2 regions of the Escherichia marmotae genome follow, and region 1 is predicted to be linked to the other one. Evidence: riboswitches for the same ligand, from Rfam matches in the RefSeq annotation. Region 1 holds a riboswitch; the other holds the start of a gene.
What was found. A riboswitch is a leader RNA that binds a small molecule or an ion and turns the genes downstream of it on or off. The one in region 1 is predicted to bind thiamine pyrophosphate.
Positions count from the first base shown of each region.

Region 1 (3,043 bases):
GGAATAAGCTGATTTAAGAATCATCCTGGGCTAAAGGGATAACGAAGCCCAGGTGATTGTTTTATCTCATAATACCCATAAAGCCATGCACTCCCATATACAATCCGACTAAACCAATTAACAGACTGGAAAAATAGGGGGCACGTTTAGCGAGGGTGTTAAATCCGCTCCAGCGTTTTGCAACCTGCTGAACACTGATTGCTGCGCCAACGCCTACGGTGACCAGCGTTAATGCCAGGCCGATGCTGAAACTGACGACCAGAGTTGCACCCAATGTGAGGGCTTTCAACTGAATGCAAATCAACAACACTGTTATTGCCGCAGGGCAGGGGATAAGCCCGCCGGTTAAGCCAAACAGCAAAATTTGCCAGTTGGTGACCTCTCTACCATCAAAGCGTCGGTTAATGTCACTGGCATGGGCCAGCGCATGAGCATCCTGATACTCGTCGCTCTGACCATGCTCGTGATGGTGATGATGTTCGTGATCATGGTCGTGATGATGTTCATGGTCATGATGGTGATGCTCGTGCATATTCTCAAGCCAGTTTCTTTCACCGCGCCAAGTACGCCAGAACATCCAGAATGCGGTGCCAAGAATGATCACCGCGGAAATCAACTGAAGCCACGGCTCCGCTGACTGCGCAGTAAAGCGTTTGCTGATCACCATCCCGCCAAAGGCAATCAACCAGACCACCGCCGTATGTGAAATAGTTGCCGTCAGTCCAAGCATCACCGCCTGTTTAATGGTGCCTTTAATGGCGATGATAAACGCTGCCATCATCGTTTTTGAGTGCCCTGGCTCCAGCCCATGAAGCGCACCAAGTAAGATGGCGCTGGGGATGAAAAACCAGGCGTTTCCTTGCTGAAGAAGAGTGGTAAATTCGGTCATGATAATAATTCTTAGTATTAAATCGACGCCCTGATTCTACTCCCCCCCAGTACATGATACTACCCCCCAGTAGATTAATAGTGCTATGATTTTCCATGTTCTTGTTAACCAGGTGTTGCCATGTCTCATACCATCCGTGATAAACAGAAACTGAAAGCGCGTGCCAGTAAGATTCAGGGACAGGTCGTCGCGCTCAAGAAAATGCTCGACGAGCCGCACGAATGTGCTGCCGTACTACAACAGATTGCCGCCATTCGTGGTGCGGTAAACGGCTTGATGCGAGAAGTGATTAAAGGCCATCTGACGGAACACATTGTTCATCAGGGCGATGAATTAAAGCGTGAAGAAGATCTGGATGTCGTTCTGAAGGTGCTGGATTCTTATATAAAATAATTTCACAACGTTATTGTAATATCGCCGTTTTTCCTCGTTTACAACGTGTGCGCGGGGCCTTACCATCCTTATCTGCGATCCATCATCGCAACCAAACGACTCGGGGTGCCCTTCTGCGTGAAGGCTGAGAAATACCCGTATCACCTGATCTGGATAATGCCAGCGTAGGGAAGTCACAGACCATCAGGTCATCGCTTCTTCACGTTATGGCAGGAGCAAACTATGCAAGTCGACCTGCTGAGTTCCGCGCAATCTGCGCGCACGTTACACCTCTTTCACCAACACTCTCCCCTTGTGCATTGCATGACCAATGATGTGGTGCAAACTTTTACCGCCAATACTTTACTGGCGCTCGGTGCATCGCCAGCGATGGTTATCGAAACCGAAGAGGCCAGTCAGTTTGCGGCCATCGCCAGTGCCTTGTTGATTAACGTAGGCACACTGACGCAGCTACGAGCACAAGCGATGCGTGCTGCCGTAGAACAGGCAACACGCTCCCAAACCCCCTGGACGCTTGATCCGGTCGCAGTTGGCGCACTCGAATATCGCCGTCATTTTTGCCACGAACTTTTATCGTTAAAGCCAGCGGCGATACGCGGTAATGCCTCTGAAATTATGGCATTAGCTGGTATCGCCAATGGTGGTCGCGGTGTGGATTCCACCGACGCCGCAGCCAACGCGTTACCCGCAGCACAAACACTGGCGAATGAAACCGGGGCTGTCGTCGTGGTCACGGGCGAGGTAGATTATGTTACCGATGGTCGTCGCATCGTTGGCATTCACGGCGGCGATCCGTTAATGACCAAAGTAGTAGGAACTGGTTGTGCATTATCGGCAGTTGTCGCTGCCAGTTGTGCATTACCGGGCGATACGCTGGAAAATGTTGCATCTGCCTGCCACTGGATGAAACAAGCCGGAGAACGTGCGGTCGCCAGAAGCGAAGGGCCGGGCAGTTTTATCCCCCATTTCCTTGATGCGCTCTGGCAACTGACGCAGGAGGTGCAGGCATGAAACGGGTTAACGCTCTGACGATTGCCGGTACTGATCCGAGTGGTGGTGCGGGGATTCAGGCCGATCTTAAAACCTTCTCGGCACTTGGCGCTTATGGTTGTTCGGTAATCACCGCACTGGTGGCGCAAAATACCCGCGGTGTACAGTCGGTGTATCGCATTGAGCCTGACTTTGTTGCCGCACAACTCGACTCAGTGTTCAGCGATGTGCGAATCGATACCACCAAAATCGGCATGCTGGCAGAGACGGATATTGTTGAAGCGGTGGCAGAACGGCTGCAACGTTACCAGATCCAAAACGTGGTGCTGGATACCGTTATGCTGGCTAAAAGCGGTGATCCGCTGCTTTCACCTTCGGCGGTTGCCACGCTACGCAGTCAATTATTGCCGCAGGTTTCATTAATCACCCCAAATTTGCCGGAGGCTGCTGCTTTACTCGATTCTCCACACGCGCGTAATGAACAGGAAATGCTGGAGCAGGGGCGTGAATTATTGGCGATGGGCTGTGGTGCCGTGTTGATGAAAGGTGGTCATCTGGATGATGAGCAAAGCCCGGACTGGTTGTTTACCCGCGACGGCGAACAACGGTTTACCGCACCGCGTATTATGACCAAAAACACGCATGGCACTGGTTGTACATTATCTGCGGCGCTGGCAGCGCTGCGTCCGCGTCACACGAATTGGGCTGACACCGTACAGGAAGCAAAAAGCTGGCTATCAGCGGCGTTAGCCCAGGCCGACACGCTGGAAG
Region 1 covers NZ_CP025979.1:297,576-300,618, forward strand. The annotation lists gene C1192_RS01435 (nickel/cobalt efflux protein RcnA) at 62-889, opposite strand; gene rcnR (Ni(II)/Co(II)-binding transcriptional repressor RcnR) at 1,010-1,282, shown strand; TPP riboswitch at 1,374-1,470, shown strand; gene thiM (hydroxyethylthiazole kinase) at 1,505-2,293, shown strand; gene thiD (bifunctional hydroxymethylpyrimidine kinase/phosphomethylpyrimidine kinase) at 2,290-3,043, shown strand, end outside.

Region 2 (3,043 bases), 2.1 Mb from region 1:
GCTGACTTTTGCGCAGGAGTTCCCCTTTTATGCCTTCAGGTCGTCTGCAACAACAGTTCATCCGGCTGTGGCAATGCTGCGAGGGTAAATCGCAGAACACGACGCTCAACGAACTGGCAGAGTTATTGAGCTGTTCCCGCCGTCATATGCGCACCCTGCTAAACACCATGCAGGATCGTGGCTGGCTGACGTGGGAGGCGGAGGTTGGCCGCGGTAAACGCTCGCGTTTGACCTTCCTCTACACCGGACTTGCGCTTCAGCAACAGCGGGCGGAGGATCTGCTGGAACAGGATCGTATCGATCAACTGGTGCAACTCGTCGGTGATAAAACCGCTGTGCGGCAAATGTTGGTTTCCCATCTGGGGCGTAGCTTCCGCCAGGGGCGGCACATTCTGCGCGTGCTCTACTATCGTCCGTTGCGTAATCTGCTACCTGGCAGCGCATTACGCCGTTCCGAAACGCATATCGCCCGGCAAATCTTCAGCGCGTTAACCCGCATAAATGAGGAAAATGGGGAACTGGAGGCGGACATTGCCCACCACTGGCAACAAATTTCCCCACTTCACTGGCGTTTCTTTTTACGTCCCGGTATCCAATTTCATCATGGCCGTGAGCTGGAAATGGACGATGTCATCGCCTCTTTGAAACGGCTCAATACGCAGCCGCTCTATTCCCACATTGCTGAAATTGTTTCGCCAACGCCCTGGACGCTGGATATCCATCTTACGCAGCCCGATCGTTGGTTGCCGTTACTACTGGGGCAAGTTCCGGCGATGATCCTGCCGCGGGAATGGGAAACCATCAGCAACTTTGCCAGTCATCCGATCGGCACCGGTCCGTATGCGGTAATGCGTAACAGCGCCAATCAGTTGAAAATTCAGGCATTCGATGACTTCTTCGGTTATCGGGCACTCATCGATGAAGTTAACGTCTGGGTTCTGCCGGAAATTGCCGACGAGCCAGCCGGAGGGCTAATGCTGAAAGGGCCGCAGGGTGAGGAAAAAGAGATTGAAAGCCGCCTGGAAGAAGGTTGCTACTATTTACTGTTCGACAGCCGCACCCATCGCGGGGCGAATCAGCAAGTCAGAGACTGGGTAAGCTACGTTCTTTCTCCGAGCAATCTGGTCTACTTCGCGGAAGAACAGTACCAGCAACTCTGGTTCCCGGCCTACGGACTGCTCCCCCGTTGGCACCATGCCCGCCCCACGCATTGCGAAAAACCCGCCGGGCTGGAAAGCCTTACCCTGACCTTTTATCAGGATCATATTGAACATCGGGTAATTGCCAGGATCATGCAGCAAATTCTGGCGAGTCATCAGGTAACGCTTAACATCAACGAGATCAGCTACGATCAGTGGCATGCGGGAGAGATCGAAAGCGATATCTGGCTTAACAGCGCCAACTTTACGCTGCCGCTGGATTTTTCGCTGTTCGCGCATTTGTGCGAAGTGCCGCTGCTACAACACTGTATTCCGATCGACTGGCAAGCCGATGCCGCGCGCTGGCGCAATGGCGAGATGAATCTGGCGAACTGGTGCCAGCAGTTAGTGACCAGCAAAGCGATGGTGCCATTGATCCATCACTGGCTGATCATTCAGGGGCAACGCAGTATGCGCGGCCTGCGCATGAATACCCTTGGATGGTTCGATTTTAAATCAGCGTGGTTTGCACCGCCGGATCCATGATTGCTGGTTGATAACAAACTCACTACACTAACGCCGTTCTCAACGGGGTGCCACGCAAATGCGTGCGCTGAGAAAATACCCGTCGAACCTGATCCGGATAACGCCGGCGAAGGGATTTGAGGCTCCTTCTCAAGTCCTTTGCCACTCTTCTTTGAGGTGCAAAGTGTTAAAAAAATGTCTTCCTTTGCTGTTGCTGTGCACAGCGCCCGTTTTTGCGAAACCTGTTCTGACCGTCTATACCTACGACTCCTTCGCTGCCGACTGGGGGCCAGGTCCGGTAGTCAAAAAAGCCTTTGAAGCCGACTGTCATTGCGAACTGAAACTGGTGGCGCTGGAAGATGGCGTCTCGCTGCTCAACCGTCTGCGGATGGAAGGTAAAAACAGCAAAGCCGATGTGGTGCTGGGTCTGGATAACAATCTGTTAGATGCCGCCAGCAAAACCGGGCTGTTTACCAAAAGCGGCGTGTCAGCGGATGCGATCAATGTACCCGGCGGCTGGAATAATGACACTTTCGTACCATTTGATTACGGCTACTTCGCCTTCGTCTATGACAAGAACAAACTGAAAAATCCGCCGCAAAGCCTGAAAGAACTGGTTGAGAGCGATCAAAACTGGCGGGTGATTTATGAAGATCCACGCACCAGTACGCCAGGTCTGGGTCTGCTGCTGTGGATGCAAAAAGTCTATGGCGATGACACCCCGCAAGCCTGGCAGAAACTGGCGAAGAAAACCGTCACCGTCACCAAAGGCTGGAGCGAAGCCTATGGCCTGTTTTTAAAAGGCGAAAGCGATCTGGTATTGAGCTACACCACTTCTCCGGCTTATCACATTCTCGAAGAGAAGAAAGATAACTACGCCGCCGCCAACTTTAGCGAAGGTCACTATCTGCAAGTGGAAGTCGCCGCCCGCACCGCTGCCAGCAAGCAGCCGGAGCTGGCACAAAAATTCCTCCAGTTTATGGTTTCTCCGGCTTTCCAGAATGCGATCCCAACCGGCAACTGGATGTATCCGGTAGCAAACGTCGCACTACCTGCCGGTTTTGAACAACTGACCAAACCGGCCACCACGCTGGAATTCACGCCAGCCGAAGTGGCGGCACAACGTCAGGCATGGATTAGCGAATGGCAACGCGCCGTCAGCCGTTAATTCCTGGCTGGTTAATTCCAGGTGTAAGCGCCGCCACGCTGGTGGTGGCGGTTGCACTGGCGGCGTTTCTCGCGCTGTGGTGGAACGCGCCGCAGGGGGACTGGGCAACAATATGGCAGGACAGCTACTTGTGGCATGTGGTGCGCTTCTCCTTCTGGCAGGCGTTTCTCTCTGCGCTGCTCTCTGTCGTGCCCGCAATATTCCTCGCCCG
Region 2 covers NZ_CP025979.1:2,446,769-2,449,811, forward strand. The annotation lists gene sgrR (DNA-binding transcriptional regulator SgrR) at 30-1,685, shown strand; TPP riboswitch at 1,719-1,818, shown strand; gene thiB (thiamine ABC transporter substrate binding subunit) at 1,849-2,832, shown strand; gene thiP (thiamine/thiamine pyrophosphate ABC transporter permease ThiP) at 2,808-3,043, shown strand, end outside.
Region 2: linked by a shared signal. The riboswitch ahead of thiB (thiamine ABC transporter substrate binding subunit) and the one ahead of thiM (hydroxyethylthiazole kinase) in region 1 are both predicted to bind thiamine pyrophosphate.